Regions from separate parts of the Streptomyces sp. NPDC005281 genome, predicted to be linked through region 4. Evidence: riboswitches for the same ligand, from Rfam matches in the RefSeq annotation. Region 4 holds a riboswitch; each other region holds the start of a gene.
The links. A riboswitch is a leader RNA that binds a small molecule or an ion and turns the genes downstream of it on or off. The one in region 4 is predicted to bind cobalamin.
Positions count from the first base shown of each region.

Region 1: another riboswitch for cobalamin. It lies ahead of ABZV42_RS10880 (cobalamin biosynthesis protein); the one in region 4 lies ahead of ABZV42_RS04170 (CbtB-domain containing protein).
Region 2: another riboswitch for cobalamin. It lies ahead of ABZV42_RS18895 (ribonucleoside-diphosphate reductase subunit alpha); the one in region 4 lies ahead of ABZV42_RS04170 (CbtB-domain containing protein).
Region 3: another riboswitch for cobalamin. It lies ahead of ABZV42_RS08290 (CbtB-domain containing protein); the one in region 4 lies ahead of ABZV42_RS04170 (CbtB-domain containing protein).

Region 1 is NZ_JBEXGX010000006.1:63,638-68,440, forward strand. Features, by position in the region: gene ABZV42_RS10865 (class II aldolase/adducin family protein) at 1-438, opposite strand, end outside; gene ABZV42_RS10870 (inorganic phosphate transporter) at 943-2,184, shown strand; gene ABZV42_RS10875 (hypothetical protein) at 2,205-2,423, shown strand; cobalamin riboswitch at 2,582-2,727, shown strand; gene ABZV42_RS10880 (cobalamin biosynthesis protein) at 2,832-3,803, shown strand; gene ABZV42_RS10885 (cobyric acid synthase) at 3,800-4,803, shown strand, end outside.
Region 2 is NZ_JBEXGX010000012.1:153,634-158,436, forward strand. Features, by position in the region: gene mctP (monocarboxylate uptake permease MctP) at 1-720, shown strand, start outside; gene ABZV42_RS18890 (GNAT family N-acetyltransferase) at 873-1,391, shown strand; cobalamin riboswitch at 1,437-1,593, shown strand; gene ABZV42_RS18895 (ribonucleoside-diphosphate reductase subunit alpha) at 1,725-4,106, shown strand; gene ABZV42_RS18900 (ribonucleotide-diphosphate reductase subunit beta) at 4,106-4,803, shown strand, end outside.
Region 3 is NZ_JBEXGX010000004.1:267,704-272,506, reverse strand. Features, by position in the region: gene ABZV42_RS08305 (nuclear transport factor 2 family protein) at 1-196, shown strand, start outside; gene ABZV42_RS08300 (ferredoxin) at 248-619, shown strand; gene ABZV42_RS08295 (histidine phosphatase family protein) at 647-1,222, opposite strand; cobalamin riboswitch at 1,492-1,653, shown strand; gene ABZV42_RS08290 (CbtB-domain containing protein) at 1,691-1,912, shown strand; gene ABZV42_RS08285 (acyl-CoA dehydrogenase family protein) at 2,129-3,319, shown strand; gene ABZV42_RS08280 (hypothetical protein) at 3,566-3,802, opposite strand; partial or broken gene ABZV42_RS08275 (sigma factor) at 4,113-4,520, opposite strand.
Region 4 is NZ_JBEXGX010000002.1:332,921-337,723, reverse strand. Features, by position in the region: gene ABZV42_RS04190 (DsbA family protein) at 1-240, opposite strand, end outside; gene ABZV42_RS04185 (Rrf2 family transcriptional regulator) at 309-743, opposite strand; gene ABZV42_RS04180 (cupin domain-containing protein) at 883-1,392, shown strand; gene ABZV42_RS04175 (enoyl-CoA hydratase/isomerase family protein) at 1,527-2,600, shown strand; cobalamin riboswitch at 2,666-2,812, shown strand; gene ABZV42_RS04170 (CbtB-domain containing protein) at 2,853-3,074, shown strand; gene ABZV42_RS04165 (CbtA family protein) at 3,095-3,853, shown strand; gene ABZV42_RS04160 (hypothetical protein) at 4,014-4,803, opposite strand, start outside.

The DNA of each region.
Region 1 (4,803 bases), on a different contig from region 4:
GAGCGGGAGTTCGGGGACCAGGAGCGAGACCGCGGTCGCGTGCGGTGCGTGGGTGTGGACGACGGCCCGCGCTTCCGTCGCGCCGTACACGGCGAGGTGCATCGGCAGTTCGCTGGTCGGGCGCAGCGAGCCGAGCACCTGCCGGCCGTCGAGACCGACGCCGACGATGTCGTCGGGCGTCAGCCGGTCGTAGGGCACGCCCGTGGGCGTGACGAGGACGGTGTCGCCGACACGGACGGAGACGTTGCCCGAGGTGCCGACGACCAGACCGTCGGCGACCGTGCGGCGGGCCGTGGAGACCAACTCGTCCCAGGCCGGGCGAAGGACGTCCGGGGCGTCCGGCGCGTCCGGCGGACCCTGCTCGCCCCGCCCCCCGTGCTCGCCCGTCGTCCGTGGGTGTTCGTGCCCGTCCCGTGCGTCCCCGTGCCGCTCAGTCATGACGCGATCCTGCCAGTCGCGGCTCTCCGCGCACCCGTGCGGGCGGGCTTCGGGAGGGGTGCGGGACGGATCCGGGCCCCCAAGACCCCACGGTTGTATGTGATTTACATCACGTCACACCGACGGGGCGCCGACGTCACCCCGGTCGGACATTTGCCGCGGATCACACCCCGTGGTCGACCCATCACGACCCCGCCGGCGCTCCGGCACCGCCGACGGGGCGACCCTTCCGGGCCCCCGGGCGGCGTGACGACGGCTACAGCCTGGGCGTGACGGGGATCTCGTCGTCCAAACCCGCCGCGACCCGAACCGCGAACCCGACGCGCGGACCCCAAGCGGAGCACGGAATTCCGCATCCGTTCGAACCCGCCGAACCGGCCCTCGACACAAGCGGAATGACCGTCCACCGTTCGAGACACCATGAAGCCCCGCCCAGTTCACCTTCCGTTCACCCAGGTTGCCTACGGTCCACCTGCCACTGACGTCCAACAGAAGCCTGGGTAAATGGAACACATCACGCTCCTCCTCGGAATCGTGATCGTCACCGCTCTCGTGTTCGATTTCACGAACGGTTTCCACGACACCGCCAACGCGATGGCCACCACCATCTCGACCGGCGCGCTCAAGCCCAAGGTCGCGGTGGCGATGTCTGCCGCCCTCAACCTTGTCGGCGCCTTTCTCTCCGTCGAGGTCGCCAACACGATCTCCAAAGGCCTCGTCGACGAGACAGGCATCCGGCCGGAGGTGATCTTCGCCGCGCTCGTCGGCGCGATCCTCTGGAACCTGGTGACGTGGCTGGTCGGACTCCCGTCCAGCTCCTCTCACGCCCTCATGGGCGGCCTGGTCGGCGCCACCATCGCCTCCGCCGGTACCGGCGCGGTGCACGGGGACGTCCTGGTCGGCAAGGTGCTCCTGCCCGCCGTCGCGGCCCCGGTCGTCGCCGGTCTGGCCGCCCTGGTCGCCACCCGGCTGTCGTACAAGCTCAGTGGTGACGCCGACACCAAGGCCACCAAGAAGGGTTACCGCGCCGGCCAGATAGCCTCCGCGGGCCTCGTCTCGCTGGCCCACGGCACCAACGACGCGCAGAAGACGATGGGCATCATCACCCTGGCCCTGGTCGCCGGTGGCGCCGTCGCTCCCGACTCGAACCCGCCGGTCTGGGTCATCCTCTCGGCCGGTGTCGCGATCGCGCTCGGCACCTTCCTGGGCGGCTGGCGCATCATCCGCACGATGGGCAAGGGCCTGACCGACCTCCAGCCGCAGCAGGGCTTCGCCGCCCAGACCAGCGCGGCCACGGTCATCCTGGCCTCCTCGCACATCGGCTTCTCCCTCTCCACCACGCACTCCGTCTCCGGTTCCGTGATGGGCGCGGGCCTCGGCCGCAAGGGCGGTGTGGTCCGCTGGTCCACCGCCACCCGCATGGTCGTCGCCTGGGTCCTCACGCTGCCCGCCGCGGCCCTGGTCGGCGCGGGCGCCGAATGGGTGACCGGTTTCGGCGCCTGGGGCACCGCCCTCGTCGCGGTCTTCCTGGTGGGCTCCAGCTTCGCGATCTGGCGCCGCTCGCGCCGCGAGGTGATCGACCACAACAACGTGAACGACTCCGAGGAGCCCGCCGGTGTGGTGACGCAGGCCATCGCCGCCGTCACCCCGCCCCCGGCAGGTCCCGTGGCCGAAGGCCTCACGGCCACCATCCCGGCTCCGGCCGAGCCCACGGCGAACCCGTCGGCCCAGTCCCGAGTGGCCTGAGACCCAAAGGAAGCAACAGCATGAACATCGACTGGTCAGCCCTCGGGTCCGTCTTCGGGGTCAGCCTCGGAGTGACCGTGGCCCTCGTCGCCCTCTTCACCCTCGGCGTCGCCGGCCTCTCCAAGAAGGAGTCGGCCCAGGGCGGTTCCGCGGTCGCGGCGGCCACCGGCGCGTACGTCTGCTTCGCGGCCTGCGCCGCGGCCGTGGCGTACGGCATCTCCCTGATCATCACCAAGTAGCCCGGCACCGGGGCCCGGACGACGAAAGTCCCGGCGGCCCGGAACCGGGTTGCGCAGAGCGGTACCGCACGTGGGGTGCGGGACGGATCACCGTCCCGCACCCCACGCGTATGTGGGCCTGCGCACACTGTCCCTCCGCAGGTCAACAGCCAGTTGACTGCCGTTCTCGCCCCGTGGTGGACTGCCGGAGCCAAGTACGGCGGCATGAGAGGAAGCCGGTGCGAATCCGGCGCGGTCCCGCCACTGTCATCGGGGAAGAAACTCCCCGGGAGCCAGGAACTCTCACCGCCGGTCTCGTCGAACCAGGGCGTGGACACCCTGAGTGAGGACATATCGCCATGCGCGGCTGCCCGTTGCCCGTTTCGCTGAGTACGAAGGTTCCGCTCCACCCCACGGCCGGCTGACCCCGTGCGTGCCGATCGCGTCTTCGCGTACGGCGCCGCCGCCGGCCTCCTCGGCGACCTGCTGCTCGGCGATCCCCGCCGTGGGCATCCGGTCGCCGTGTTCGGGCGGGCCGCCGCTGCCGTCGAGCGGACTCTGTGGCGGGACCACCGCGGGTGGGGCGCGCTGCACACGGCCCTCTGCGTGGGCGGCGCCACCGGACTCGCCGCGCTCGCGAGCCATGGCGTACGCACCTCACGCACCGCCTCCGTCGCCCTGACCGCCGCCGCCACCTGGTCCGTCGTCGGAGGGACCTCCCTCGGCCGCGAGGCCCGGGCGATCGGCGGCGCGCTCGCGGCCGGTGACCTCGACGTCGCCCGGGAGCGGCTGCCGCATCTGTGCGGACGCGATCCGCAGGCGCTGGACGCCGACGGTGTCGCGCGCGCCGTCGTCGAGTCCGTCGCCGAGAACACCTCCGACGCCGTCGTGGGCGCCCTGGTCTGGGGCGCCGTCGGCGGTGTGCCCGGGCTCGTCGCCTTCCGCGCCGTGAACACGCTCGACGCCATGGTCGGCCACAGGTCCCCGAGGTACCGGCGCTACGGCTGGGCCTCCGCCCGGCTCGACGACGTCGCCGGCTGGCCGGGTGCCCGGCTGACCGCCGTCCTCGCGGCCGTGGCCGGTCCTGATCCGCGCGGCGCCGTACGCGCCTGGCGGGCGGACGCCCGAAAGCACCCGAGCCCCAACGCCGGTCCCGTGGAGGCCTCGTTCGCGGGCGCGCTCGGGGTACGGCTCGGCGGCACCCTCTCGTACGCCGGACGGGTCGAGCACCGGCCCGTGCTCAACGGCCCGGGGCGCGCCGTGGAGGTCCACGACATCGAACGGGCCGTACGGCTCTCCCGGCGCGTCGGCTGGCTCGCGCTCGGGGTGAGCGCCGCCGGACGGGTTCTGCTCGCCGGAGCCGGACGGGCCCTGTCCACCAGGAAGGGGCGCACCGCATGAGCGGCGGGCTGCTGATCGCAGGGACCACCTCCGACGCGGGCAAGAGCGTCGTCACCGCCGGGATCTGCCGGTGGCTGGCGCGCCAGGGCGTCAAGGTCGCGCCGTTCAAGGCGCAGAACATGTCGCTGAACTCGTTCGTGACGCGCGAGGGCGCCGAGATCGGGCGGGCGCAGGCCATGCAGGCGCAGGCCGCCCGCGTGGAGCCGACCGCGCTGATGAATCCCGTACTCCTCAAGCCGGGCGGCGACCGCACCAGCCAGGTCGTCCTGATGGGCAGGCCGGTGGGCGAGATGAGCGCGCGCGGGTTCTTCGGAACCGCCGGACCCGCCGAGCGGCCGTCGTCGGCCGGGGCGTCCCCCGGGGAACGGCTCCGCGGGGGGCACCGGGAAGCACTCCTGGCGACGGTCCTCGACTGTCTGGCGCAGTTGCGGGGCACGTATGACGCGGTGATCTGTGAAGGAGCCGGCAGTCCGGCCGAGATCAATCTGCGGCGCACCGACATCGTGAACATGGGGGTGGCGCGGAACGCGGGCCTTCCCGTGCTCGTCGTCGGCGACATCGACCGGGGCGGGGTGTTCGCCTCGTTCTTCGGGACGGTCGCGCTGCTGTCCCCCGAGGACCAGGCGCTCGTCGCCGGGTTCCTCGTCAACAAGTTCCGGGGTGACGTCAGCCTGCTTGAACCCGGCCTCGACATGCTGCACGGCCTCACCGGGCGCCGCTCCTACGGCGTCCTGCCCTTCCAGCACGGTCTGGGCATCGACGAGGAGGACGGCCTGCGGGTCTCGCTGCGCGGGGCGGTCCGGGAGTCGGCGGTCTCCTCCCCCGTCGGCGCGGACGTCCTGCGGGTCGCCGTCTGCGGGGTACCGCTGATGTCCAACTTCACCGACGTGGACGCGCTGGCCGCCGAACCGGGCGTCGTCGTGCGGTTCGTGGACCGGGCCGAGGAACTGGCCGACGCGGACCTGGTCGTGGTACCCGGCACCCGGGGCACGGTGAAGGC
Region 2 (4,803 bases), on a different contig from region 4:
CTGCTCGCCCTGCTCGGGTTCATGGCGATCGCGGCCGGGGTGAAGGTCACCAACGGCCAGCTCGCCATCCCGCAGCTCTTCGAGAACATGTTCCCCGACTGGTTCGCGGGCGTCGCCTTCGCCGCCATCGGCATCGGCGCGCTCGTGCCCGCGGCCATCATGTCGATCGCGGCCGCGAACCTTTTCACCCGCAACATCTACAAGGACTTCATCAACCCGGCCGCGACCCCGCGGCAGGAGACCAGGGTCTCCAAACTGGTCTCGCTCCTGGTGAAGGTGGGCGCGCTGGTCTTCGTCCTGACCATGGACAAGACCGTGGCGATCAACTTCCAGCTGCTGGGCGGCATCTGGATCCTTCAGACCTTCCCCTCGCTGGTCGGAGGGCTGTTCACCCGCTGGTTCCACCGCTGGGCACTGCTGGGCGGCTGGGCGGTCGGCATGCTCTACGGCACGATCGCCGCCTACGGGGTGGCCTCCCCGACCCAGAAGCACTTCGGCGGCAGCTCGAAGGCGATCCCCGGCATCGGGGAGATCGGCTACATCGGCCTGACGGCGTTCGTCCTGAACGCGGCCGTGGCCGTGGTCCTCACCTTCGCCCTCAGGGCGTTCAAGGCCCCGGAGGGTGTCGACGAGACCTCACCCGGGGACTACACGGCCGACTCGGGGGATCCCGGGGTCGAGACGGAGCTTCCGCCGGCCACGGCGGACGCTAGCCACTAGGCCGCACCGCGGGCAGGGCCCAGCCACGGGCCGGGGAGGCAGGGCCCAGCCAGGGCCCGGGCGGGACGCCTCCCCCGCGACTGCCGTGGACGACGGACCGCCGGAGGAAAACCGGCGGCCCGTCGCCGTGCCGGCCGGGCACACTCACCCGCATGGACATCGTCATCAGGCCCGCCCTGCCCGAGGAGTACCCCGTCGTCGGCGAGATCGCGGCCCGGGCCTATCTCGGGGACGGGCTGCTCGACTTCGGGGAGAGCGACGGGTACCTCGCGAGACTGCGGGACGTCGAGGGGCGGGCGGCCGTCGCCGAGGTGCTGGTGGCCGTCGAGGGGGACCGGGTGCTCGGCAGCGTGACCTTCGTGGCGCAGGGCAGCCCCATGGCCGACTTCGCGCGCGCCGGGGAGGCCGAGATCCGGATGCTCGCGGTCGCGCGGGAGGCGCGCGGCCGGGGTGCGGGCGAGGCCCTCGTACGCGCCTGTGCCGAACGCGCACGGTCCCTGGAGGGCTGCACGCACCTCGTGCTGTCCACCCAGCGCGCCATGCTGAGCGCCCGGCGCCTCTACGAACGCCTCGGCTTCACCCGCACCCCGGACCGCGACTGGAACCCCCTTCCGGAGCTCGACGACATCCGGCTGCTCACCTACGAGTTGACGCTCCGGCACGCTCCGTAGCGCTCTCGGACACCAAGCGGACACAACATGTGGGGGCAGTCCCGAAGCCCGGCACAAGATGTATGCTCGTGATCGCTGTCGTCGCAGGGGAATCCGGTGCAAATCCGGAACTGTCCCGCAACGGTGTACTTGTGCGTGTTCGCGTCTGCGTGTGCCCGTACTCGCGTCAGTCCGAGGACCTGCCGACAGCGCGCCCCGGCCGTCCGGCCCGGGTGCCGACGACGTCCGGGCCTCGCGGAATGGGCCGGTGGACGCGGTGCGCTGCTGCCCGAAAGCGCTCCCGTGTGCCCCCGCCCGCCCGCGAGGCCCCGTGCCGAGCGAGGAGAGCCACACGTGACCATCGCGCCAGCCGATCCGGCTTCAGTGACCGCGCAGCAGGCCCCGGTGGAGACCGACGGTCCCGGAACCGTGCTGCTGCGGACCCTGACGGATCTCACCGCCGACCTCCCCGACGCCGACCCCGGCCGGGTCGCCGCCGCGGCGCTGCGCGGCCGGTCCGCCCGCGCCGACGAGGCCGAGCTGCGCGAACTGGCCACCGAGGCGGCCGCGGGTCTCATCTCCGAGGACCCCGCCTACTCCCGGCTGGCGGCCCGCCTGCTCGCGGTCACCATCGCCGTCGAGGCCGCCTCCCAGGGCGTCACGATCTTCTCCGAGTCGGTCGCCGTCGGCCACCGCGAGGGCCTGATCGCCGACCGCACGGCCGCGTTCGTCCAGTTGCACACGGCCCGCCTCGACGCGCTCATCGACGCCGAGGGCGACGACCGCTTCGGCTACTTCGGGCTGCGCACGCTGCACAGCCGCTATCTGCTCCGGCACCCGATCACCCGCAAGGTCGTCGAGACGCCCCAGCACTTCATGCTCCGGGTGGCCTGCGGCCTCGCCGAGGACGACACGGCCCGCTCCGTGGACGAAGTCACCGCGCTCTACCGGCTCATGAGCCGCCTCGACTATCTCCCGTCCTCCCCGACGCTCTTCAACTCCGGTACGCGGCACCCCCAGATGTCGTCCTGCTACCTCCTCGACTCCCCGCTGGACGAGCTGGACTCCATCTACGACCGCTATCACCAGGTGGCACGCCTGTCGAAGCACGCGGGCGGCATCGGGCTGTCGTACTCCCGCATCCGCTCGCGCGGTTCGCTGATCCGTGGCACCAACGGGCACTCGAACGGCATCGTCCCGTTCCTGAAGACGCTCGACGCCTCGGTCGCCGCGGTGAACCAGGGCGGCCGGCGCAAGGGCGCGGCCGCGGTCTACCTGGAGACCTGGCACTCCGACATCGAGGAGTTCCTGGAACTGCGCGACAACACCGGTGAGGACGCCCGGCGTACGCACAACCTGAACCTCGCGCACTGGATCCCGGACGAGTTCATGCGCCGGGTGAACGAGGACGGCGTCTGGTCGCTCTTCTCCCCCGCCGACGTGCCGGAACTGGTCGACCTGTGGGGCGACGCGTTCGACGCGGCCTACCGCAAGGCCGAGGAGGCGGGCCTGGCCAGGAAGACCATCCCGGCCCGGGACCTGTACGGCCGCATGATGCGCACCCTCGCGCAGACCGGCAACGGCTGGATGACCTTCAAGGACGCCGCCAACCGCACCGCCAACCAGACGGCGGAGCCGGGCCACACCGTCCACTCCTCGAACCTGTGCACCGAGATCCTGGAGGTCACGGACGACGGGGAGACGGCGGTCTGCAACCTGGGCTCGGTCAACCTGGGCGCGTTCGTCGTCGGTGAAGACATCGACTGGGAGCGGCTCGACGAGACCGTGCGCACCGCGGTCACCTTCCTCGACCGCGTGGTGGACATCAACTTCTACCCGACCGAGCAGGCGGGCCGCTCCAACGCCAAGTGGCGCCCGGTCGGCCTCGGCGCGATGGGTCTCCAGGACGTCTTCTTCAAGCTGCGGATCCCCTTCGACTCGCCCGAGGCCCGCGCCCTGTCCACCCGGATCGCCGAGCGGATCATGCTCGCCTCCTACGAGGCCTCCGCGGACCTGGCGGAGCGCAACGGACCGCTCCCGGCCTGGGAGAAGACCCGTACCGCCCGTGGCGTGCTGCACCCGGACCACTTCGACGTCGAGCTGAACTGGCCGGAGCGCTGGGCCGCGCTGCGGCAGCGGATCGCGGCGGTCGGCATGCGCAACTCGCTGCTGCTGGCCATCGCACCCACCGCCACCATCGCGTCCATCGCGGGCGTGTACGAGTGCATCGAGCCGCAGGTGTCGAACCTGTTCAAGCGCGAGACGCTGTCCGGCGAGTTCCTCCAGGTCAACTCGTATCTGGTGAACGAGCTGAAGGAGCTCGGCGTGTGGGACGCGCAGACCCGCGAGGCGCTGCGCGAGTCCAACGGCTCGGTCCAGGGCTTCACCTGGGTCCCGCAGGACGTCCGCGACCTGTACCGCACGGCGTGGGAGATCCCGCAGCGCGGCCTGATCGACATGGCCGCCGCCCGTACGCCGTTCCTCGACCAGGCCCAGTCGCTGAACCTGTTCCTGGAGACGCCGACCATCGGCAAGCTCTCCTCGATGTACGCGTACGCCTGGAAGGCGGGCCTGAAGACGACGTACTACCTGCGCTCGCGCCCGGCGACCCGCATCGCCCGCGCGGCCCAGGCACAGGCGCGGCCCGAGGCGACCATCCCCGTCCAGCAGGCCGCCGACCCCGACGCCGTCGCCTGCTCCCTTGAGAACCCCGAGTCCTGCGAGGCCTGCCAGTAATGACCGACACGAACACCGAGAAGACTGTGTCCGAGAAGAACCTGCTCGACCCGGGCTTCGAACTGACTCTCCGTCCCATGCGCTACCCGGACTTCTACGAGCGCTACCGGGACGCGATCAAGAACACCTGGACCGTCGAGGAGGTCGACCTCCACTCGGACGTCGCCGACCTGGCGAAGCTGACGCCGGGTGAGCAGCACATGATCGGCCGGCTGGTCGCGTTCTTCGCGACGGGCGACTCGATCGTCGCGAACAACCTGGTGCTGACGCTGTACAAGCACATCAACTCCCCCGAGGCGCGGCTGTATCTGAGCCGTCAGCTCTTCGAGGAGGCCGTGCACGTCCAGTTCTATCTGACGCTGCTCGACACCTACCTGCCCAACCCGGACGACCGGACGGCGGCGTTCGCGGCGGTCGAGAGCATCCCCTCCATCCGCGAGAAGGCGCAGTTCTGCTTCAAGTGGATGGACTCGGTCGAGAAGATGGACCGGCTGGAGACGCAGGCCGACCGCCGCCGCTTCCTGCTGAACCTGATCTGCTTCGCCGCGTGCATCGAGGGACTCTTCTTCTACGGGGCCTTCGCGTACGTCTACTGGTTCCGCAGCCGGGGTCTGCTGCACGGCCTGGCGACCGGCACCAACTGGGTGTTCCGCGACGAGACGATGCACATGAGCTTCGCGTTCGAGGTCGTCGACAC
Region 3 (4,803 bases), on a different contig from region 4:
CCGCGACCACGCGCTGGTCTTCACGGCCAAGGTGGGCGACAAGGAGATCAACGGCTGCGACTTCCTGCACTTCGACGAGGACGGTCTCATCGACGAATTCACGGTGATGGTGCGTCCGTTGTCGGCGGCGCAGGCGCTCTCCGAGGCGATGGGGGCGCAGTTCGAGCAGATCTCGCGCGAGGCGGCCGGAGCGTGAGGGTGCCGGCTCGGGCGGTTTGAACCGACTCCCTCCGGCTACCCGCCTGTTGTGACGACGACTTCACAACAGGAGCTCTTCCGGTACCTGGAGGACCGCTTCGCCTGCGCCCAGGCCTGTACCGACTGCGCCCGGACCGCCGCGTTGCGCGCGAGCCTCATGGACCCCGACGGGCCGAAGGAGCAGGAATCCGCGCGGCGTTCGGGCATTCTGTGCGCGGAGGTGTGCGAGGCGACCTGCCATGTTCTGTCCCGCCAGCAGGGGCAGAGCGAACGGGAAGTCCGTGCCCAGCTGGAATGGTGCCGGGACGTCTGCCTGGAGTGCGCCGAGGCTTTCGACGGCTGCCCCGGGGCGGAGGCCGCCGCGCGGAGATGCCGTGACTGCGCCCGGTCGTGCGTGGACTTCATCGCCACGCTGAGGTGAGGCCGCACGGAGCCGGGCGCGGGCCGGTCAGGCGAGCGGGCGTCCGGCGCGGACGTTCCAGCGTCCGGCGCGCCCGCTCAACTCGGTGACGGTGAGCGGCGGCACGTCCACGCGCCAGAACGCCGGCTCCGGCGCCCCCAGCACCCGTACCACCAGGGCCCGTACGACCTCGGGCTCCACCACGGCGACGGTCCGGCCGTCGAACCCGGCCGCCGCGTCGAGGCGTTCCGCCACCCGGTCGCAGAACGTCCGGACCGACTCGCCGTCGTGCGGCGCCGACGCGGGGTCGGCGAGCCACCGCGCCACCGCCTCCGGTTCCTTCGCGCTCACCTCGGCCAGCGTCGCCCCGCGCCAGCGGCCCACATCGAGAGGCGCCAACTCCGTTGCTTCGGAGCCGCCTTCGAGTCCGAGTGCCTCGGCGGTCTGCCGGCACCGCAGGGTGGGGGAGACCCACAGCCGCCCGCCGGCGGGAACGGCACCCGCCTCGGCCGCCGTCCGGGCGGCCCGCAGGCCCGAAGTGTCCACCGGGCTCCCGTCGTCGAAGCGGGCCTCGCGCAGCGCCTCGCTGATCGCCGCGGAGATCAAGGTCACTCGGCTGGTCATGCCATCACTCTCATGTGTCGTGGACCCGGTTCGTGTTCATCGGACCGGGTGGTCGTGCGTCGCGGCCCCCCGACCGGAATCGCGCCTCCGACCGGAATCATGGCCCCTTACTGGAGTCTTGGCCTCCGGCCGAGGGTGCGGATCCGTCCGGAGTCGTCGCCCCCGACGGAAGGCGAATCCCTGCCCCATCAGGACGGTTGCCCTCCTCCACTGTGCTTCACGAACTGTGGGGCGCACAAAGTGCAGGGGGCCGTGCGCCCTTGGCCGGGCTGCGGCTTCGCGGTACGGTCACGTGGATATTGACGACGGTTCGGCGGAAGCCCGGTGGAAGTCCGGCACGGTCGCGCCACTGTAAGCCCGGCACATGTCACCCCGGCCAGGGGTGACGGACGCGGGCAAGTCAGACCCGTGACCGTCGTCCTGTGCACCACCGAGATGGGACGCGAGTTCCCCAGGAGGTTCTGCCCCATGGCGCAGTCCGTCGCTCAGCCGACCGTCACCCCCGCCGCCGTTCCCGCCAAGCTGCCGATCGGTGCGATCGTCCCCTGGGCGGCGTTCTTCGGCATCCTGATGCTGGTCCTGCTCTACTTCGTCGGCGCCGAACAGGGCGCCACCTCCCTCGTCTCCGGCGAGAACGTCCACGAATGGGTCCACGACGCACGGCACCTGCTCGGCTTCCCCTGCCACTGACGGCGACGGGGAACGTACGAGCCACGATATTGCGCGACGGCCGGGAAGCCCCGGTCCGTACGACGGGGGCGGTGCCCGGAAGGCCGGGCACCGCCCCCGTCGCATGCGCGGGGGCGCCCCGGCGTCCGTGTCGTCGGCGTCATCGCCATTCCCAATTTCTGGAACACGTTCTACGGTGTGCGCCGTCAGGTCGGGCCCGGGGATCCAGGAGGCGCCGTGCATCTCGAATACACGCCGGAGCAGCAGCGGTTGCGGACCGAACTGCGGGTCTACTTCGCCGAGTTGGTTCCGGACAACGCCTACGCCCGCTACGCCGATCCGGCGGCGCAGAAGCGCTTCTACCGCGAGACGATCAGGCGGCTCGGCGCGGACGGCCGGCTCGGGGTCGGCTGGCCCGAGGAGTACGGCGGGCAGGGCCTCGGCCCGATGGAGCAGTTCATCTTCTTCGACGAGGCGGCCCAGGCCGGGGTGCCACTGCCGCTGATGGCGCTCAGCACGGTGGGGCCGACGATCATGCGGTTCGGCACCGAGGAGCAGAAGTCCTACTTCCTGCCGAAGGTCCTCTCCGGCGAGATCGACTTCGCGATCGGCTACAGCGAGCCCGACGCCGGGACGGATCTCGCGGCGCTCAGGACCAGGGCCGTACGCGAGGGCGACGAGGAGACCGGTCACTACACGGTCAACGGCCAGAAGATCTGGACGACCAACGGCGACACGGCCGACTGGGTGTGGCTCGCGGTCCGCACCGATCCGGACGCCCCGCCGCACAAGGGCATCACCATGCTCCTCGTGCCGACCTCCGACCCCGGCTACTCGTGCACCGTCATCAACACGCTCGCCTCGCACGACACCACCGCGAGCTACTACGAGAACATCCGCGTCCCCGCCACGCGCCGGGTCGGCGAGGAGAACAAGGGCTGGCGGCTGATCACCAACCAGCTCAACCACGAGCGCGTCACCCTCGCCGCACACGGGACCATGGCCATCCGCGCCCTGCACGACGTCCAGCGCTGGGCGATGGAGACCAAGCTCGCCGACGGCCGCCGCGTCGTCGACCTCCCCTGGGTGCGCCGCCTCCTCGCGCGCACGCACACCAGGCTGGACGCCATGAAGCTCCTCAACTGGCGCATGGTGAACGCCGTCCAGGAGGGCACCCTCACCCCCCAGGACGCCTCCGCCGTCAAGGTGTACGGCTCCGAGGCGCGTCGGGACGCGTACGCATGGCTGATGGAGATCGTCGCGGCCCCCGGCGTCCTGAAGGAGGGCTCGGCCGGCGCCGTCCTGCACGGCGAACTCGAACGCGGCTACCGATCAGCCGTGATCTTCACCTTCGGCGGCGGCAACAACGAGATCCAGCGGGAGATCATCTCGTGGATCGGCCTGGGGATGCCCAGGGTGCGGCGCTAGCGGGATGTGACCAGGATCAGCAGTTGACAGGCAGCTCGCGCCAGTTGCTGCCGAGAGCACCGGCGTCCGCCCGATCTGCACCGGCACTCAACGATCTTCGCTCCAGGCCGTAGGCATACCGAGACCGACGACCGTTTGCTTGCGGGAACGCCTGTCGATCTGGGCGAGCTCATCCTCCGCGCCGGCGAGACTGGCGCGTAGTCCTTCGACTTCGCCGGGCAGCAATAAGGTCAGCCGAATGGCCGATTACTGGTTATCGGTGAACTGCGGGCCCTTCTCCTGATTGTAGATTTCCTCACCGGATGCGTTGTAGGCGTGGACGTAGGGACTCGGGCCCGCATAGTGCGAGCCGGGGTTGTCGACGGAGAGAGCCGCCGCGTAGACGAACGCGCCGCCGGCCATGACCGCCGGGTACTGCTTCGGATTGTCGCCGTAGCTGATGGCGATCTTGGCAATGTTGGATGTGTAGTGCCCGGCGCCCAACCCTAGATATCGCCCCTTGCCGGTGGACTCGCGAATGGAGTCGAAATACTCGATCGTATGACCGGTGCCCCACAGGCGATTGTTGATGAACGTGGGCGGGGAATCCTGGCTGTTGCCCTTGTCGCCCTTTGACTCGCATTGCGCTTACTGATCGGCGGAGTTGACGGCGATGACCACACCGTCCCCGTCCTGCGAGGCGATGGGAGCGCGGGCCGCGACCACCGCGTGGTAGCTCGAGGCATCCGAGCCCAGGCAGGAGAACAGGATCTTGGCGACGGTCCCAGCGTCGATCGGGGTCGTCGTCCCGCACCGACATACGACGCTCGTCGTCGACCAGGACGGCGACGCGGTCCGCGTGGTCGCCCACCGACTCGTCGTGCGAGACGAGCCGGCGCAGCAACGCCTCGGCCCGCCTCAGCCGCCGCCTGGTGTTCGACAGCAGGCGGTCGGCGATGCCCAGCAACCACGGCAGAGCCGAGTCGCGGTCCAGCACCGTCTCCGATCGCCGACGCCAGGCATGCAAGAACACGGTCGACGTGAGGTCTTCGGCCTCGGACCGGTCGGTCGTCCGCCGGAACAGGTGGTTGTAGACGGTCTTCCCGTGACGGTCGAAGACCCGACCGAACGCCTCCCGGTCGCCGTCGACGGCCCTCGCCCACAGTTCTCGGTCAGATATGCCTCCGACCGGTACGGCGGGACCAGCGTCGTTCAGTTCCATGCTCTGTACGTGTCCGGCAACCAGCCGAAGGTTCCCGCTGAACCAGCTCCGGTTTGACGGACTCAGATTCAACCGGCCAGAGCGACAGCGCCGGTTGGAGGGAGACGGCGCTGCCCCTGCTGCCGGAGGAGTGGTCGCCCGAACAGATCGTCGGACACCTGCGTCTGCATCACGAGGGCGACCCGCAGACGCAGATCACCCACCAGACGATCTTCCGGTCGATCCGCACCACCCGCTGGAAGGTGGTCCCCCGCGAACTGTGCAGGCGGGTTCGAACTGGCCG
Region 4 (4,803 bases):
CCGCGGGGCGCCCGTGTGGGCGCTGATGTCCTCGACGTAGCGCGCGTACCAAGCGGTCTCGGCCGCCGGATCGGGCGCGGGCTCCTCGTCGTCGAACAGGACGCAGTACACGCGCCGCCAGTGGACCCGGCCGGCCAGCGCGGCGTGGAGCCGCCGGAACACCGGCTCCGACCCCCAGGCCCAGGGACACAGCGGGTCGGTGTACTCGACCACCTCCACCCCCACGTCCTCCACCCCCACGTCCTCCGCCTCCGCCTCCACCCCCACGTCCTCCGCCTCCGCCTCCGCCTTCGGCCGGTCGGGCGCGGTCACGCGGCGCCCTTGCGGGCAGGCTGCCCGGCGGCCCCGGCCGGCAACAGCGTGGCCAGCGTCGTACCGCCCAGAACCGCCGCGGCGTCCGCCTCTATGCGGCGCCAGATCCCGGGGAGCCCGGAGGCGGGCCCCGGGTAGTCGAGTCCGGCCAGCGGCTCGCCCCGCAAGGTGATCAGCTCACCGTCCACGGCGCGTACGACGTCCAGCAGGGTTATCTCGTCGGCGGGCCGGCCGAGCCAGTACCCGCCCTCGCAGCCTCGCTGGCTGCGTACCAGACCGGCCCGGCGCAACTCGCCCACCACGGACTTCAGGAACCGGAACGGAACGTGCTGCGAGGAGGCCATGGCCTCACAGGTGAGCGGGCGGGCGGGTTCGCGGGCGAGCTCCAGCAGGGCCCGCGTGGCGTAGTCCGCCTTCGCGGAGATATGCATGCGCACATGATGCCCGACACGCCGTCCGCCGGCTGGGTTTCCACCGCTTCCCCGCATACATTGCGGGAACATTGCCGCAGGTGAACGGCAATGGACACCTCTTGACATCCTTTTCCGGGCCGCTCTAGCGTCCCCCTCCATGAGCGAGCCGTTGACGACCCCCGGCGAAGGTTTCCACCCCCATCTCCCGGACGCCGCAGCGCGGTCCGGACGCCCGCTGCGCACCCGCCTGCACCACATCCGCGCGGACGCCCTCGACGGTGACACGGCGCAGACCGGTGGCATGCGCAGATTCGCCGCCGTCAGCGGCACCACGGTCGGCTCCGAGAAACTGTGGATGGGCCAGACCCACGTCGCCCCCTCCACCGCCTCCTCGGACCATCACCACGGAGAGTCCGAGACCGCCATCCATGTGGTGAGCGGGCACCCCGAGTTCGTCTTCGTCGACGACTCGGGGGACGGTCCCGAGGAGGTGCGCCTGCGCACCTCACCCGGTGACTACATCTTCGTGCCCCCCTTCGTGCCGCACCGCGAGGAGAACCCGGACCCCGACGAAGAGGCCGTGGTCGTCATCGCCCGCAGCACCCAGGAGGCGATCGTGGTCAACCTGCCGCGGCTGTACGCGCTGGAGCCGGGGGAGGAGGCCTGACGGAACCAGGGCCGGGCCGCTCGGTGAGTACGGTAGCGGGGAGATCGCCGTGACCGGCGAACCCACCGGACCGTGGAAGGAACCACCGAGATCATGCGCGTCATCGTGGCCCGCCGTCTGACCCGGGCGCCGAAGTGAACGGCACCGAGGCGCCCGGCGCCGGGGAGTCCGTCCTGCTGCGTACCGAGGGACGGGCAGCCCACCTCACCCTCAACCGGCCCAGGGCGCTGAACGCCCTGAACCACGCGATGGTGCGCCGGATCGACCAGGCCCTCACCGCCTGGGAGCAGGACCCCGGCGTCGAGACCGTCGTCGTCACCGGCGCCGGAGAACGCGGACTGTGCGCGGGCGGCGACATCCGGGTCGTCCACGACGACGCGCGTGACGGGGACGGCACCGCGTCCGCCGCGTTCTGGCGCGACGAGTATCACCTCAACGCCCGTATCGCCCGCTGTCCCAAGCCGTACGTGGCGGTCATGGACGGCATCGTCATGGGCGGCGGCGTCGGGATCTCCGCGCACGGCAGCGTCCGGATCGTCACCGAACGTTCGCGCATCGCCATGCCCGAGACCGGCATCGGTTTCGTCCCCGATGTCGGCGGCACCCATCTGCTCGGCCTCGCTCCGGGCGAACTCGGCACCCATCTCGCTCTGACGGGCGTCTCGATCGGCGCTGGAGACGCGCTGCTGTGCGGTCTCGCCGACCACTACGTGCCGTCCTCCTCGCTCCCGCGGTTCGTGTCCGAGCTCGCCCACCGGCCCGTGGCCCAGGTGCTGGCCGCCCATGTGCGGCCCGCGCCGCCGGCCGAGCTCGCGGAGCGGCGCGAGTGGATCGACGCCTGCTACGGCGCCGACACGGTCGAGGAGATCATCCGGCGACTGCTCGCGGTCGGAGACCCGGCCGCCAAGGAGGCGGCGGAGGTCCTGCTCGGCAACTCGCCCACCGCGCTGAAGGTCACGCTGGCCGCCCTGCGCCGGGCCCGGCGGCTCGGTTCGCTGGAGCGGGTCCTGGACCAGGAGTACCGGGTGTCCTGCGCCGCCCTGTCCGCACTGGACCTGGTCGAGGGTGTCCGGGCCCAGATCATCGACAAGGACCGTGAACCGCGCTGGTCCCCGGCCACGCTCGCCGAGGTCACCGACGCCGACGTCGAGCGCTTCTTCGCCCCTCTCGGCGAGCGTGAACTCGGGCTGTCCGACGACGTCTTCTGACGGCCGGCGGGACCTGCCACCTGGGGCGAGAGGAAGATCACCCCGGGCGGCGCGGTCTTGGCCAGGCACCCGGCACACGGTACGGTCGGTCCGATATCGATGACGTCAAGACGGAAGCCGGCGGAAATCCGGCACGGTCGCGCCACTGTGAGCGAGACGCCCCAGCCACGCTGGGCGCCGCGTGAGTCAGACCCGTAGGCGTCATCCTGTGCACCACCGAGATGGGACGCGAACTCCCGAGGAGGTCCTGCCATGGCGCAGACCGTCGCTCCGCCGACAGCCACCACCCCCGCTCTCCCCGCCAAGCTGCCGATCGGTGCGATCGTCCCCTGGGCGGTCTTCTTCGGCATTCTCATGCTGGTCCTGCTGTACTTCGTCGGCGCCGAACAGGGCGCCACCTCCGTCGTCTCCGGCGAGGACGTTCACGAGTGGGTGCACGACGCCCGCCACCTGCTCGGTTTCCCCTGCCACTGACGCGACGGAGAGCACCCACGATGAACTCCGCAACGGTAAGAAACCTCCTCGTACGCGGCATGCTGGCCGGTCTCGCGGCCGGTGTACTCGCCCTGGTCGTCGCCTACTTGCTCGGTGAACCGACCGTCGACAGCGCCATCGGCTTCGAGGAGGCCCACTCCCACGCACACGGGCACGAGGTCGAACTCGTCTCGCGCAGCCTCCAGTCCACCGCGGGCCTCGCCACCGGTGTCCTGGTCTACGGCGTCTCCTTCGGCGGCATCGCCGCGCTCGCCTACTGCTTCGCCCTCGGCCGTGTGGGCCGCTTCGGCCCGCGCGCGACCGCGCTCCTGCTGTCCGGGACCGCGCTCCTCGCCGTGTACGTCGTGCCGTTCCTGAAGTACCCGGCCAACCCGCCGTCGGTCGGCGACCCCGACACCATCGGCAAGCGGACCGCCCTGTACTTCCTGATGATGGTCCTCAGCGTGCTGCTCGCGGTGGGTGCCACCATCCTCGGCAAGCGCCTCGCGCCGAGTCTCGGCACCTGGTACGCCACCGTCATCGCGGTCGCCGCCTTCGCCGTAGTGATCGGACTGGCCTACGAGTTCCTGCCCGTGATCAACGAGGTGCCGCGGGACTTCCCGGCCACCCTCCTGTGGCGGTTCAGGCTCTCGGCGCTTGCCATCCAGACCGTCCTGTGGGCCGGATTCGGCCTGGCCTTCGGCGAGTTGGCCGAGCGTCTGCTGAACCCCCGCCCCGCGACCGTCACTTCGGGCCGGTCGGTCCCGGCCGCGAACTGACCCCTCCGGCACACAAGAGAGCCCCTCGGAAGCATCCGGGGGGCCTCTCGCGTACCGGGGGGACACCCGGTGCCATGGGGCGACTGCTTCGGTGACGGGTGGATCACCCGTCAGGAACGGCGGAAGTCGCCCGGGTTGCCCTGAAGTTGCCGGGCCGGGCTCACCGGCTGTCGGCCTCCACTCGGACCGCTTGCGCCTCCGGGCCGGGCTCGGACGCGCGGCGCTCCTTGACGTGGGCGTATGCCATGAGGCCGAACAGAACGATGAGCAGCACGGCCGACGAGCCCGCGGTACCGAGGTCGAGTCCCCCCTTGGCGAGCGGCTTGGTGAGAAAGTCGCCGGCCGTGGCGCCGAGCGGGCGGGTGAGGACGAAGGCGATCCAGAACAGCAGGACGTTCGACACCGACGGAACCTTCATCAGCGCGACGAGCACTGCCAGCAGTCCCGTGACGAGCAGCGCCCCGCCCAGGTAGCCGAGGCCGGAGCTGTCGGAGAGGAAGTCGCCCATCGACGTGCCGAGCGTGTTGGAGACGAGGATCGCCGACCAGAACAGCGACTCACCACGGAAGGTGACGATGTCCCGGATCTGGAACGTCATTCCGCTCAGTTTCCAGGCGAGGAAGATCGCGAGGAGGAGCGAGACCAGGATGGCGGCGCCCTCGGGGTAGCCGAGACCGAGGCCCTGAGGGCCCCAGCCGAGCGATGTGGCGCCGCCCGAGAGGTACTTGTCGCTGGCGTCGCGGTTCATGAAGTCGGACATCGTGGTGCCGGCCATGCTGGTGGACAGGATCACCGTCCAGTAGAAGAACGGGTTGTACCTGCGTGACCTGAGCTGGACGACCAGTGTCACCACGAAGAGCAGGAAAAGCGCGATCGTGGTCACGAAGTAGCCGAGCTTGAGGGTCTGGGCGAAGAGGTCGCCCGCGGTCTCACCCAGGGTCGTCGCGGCG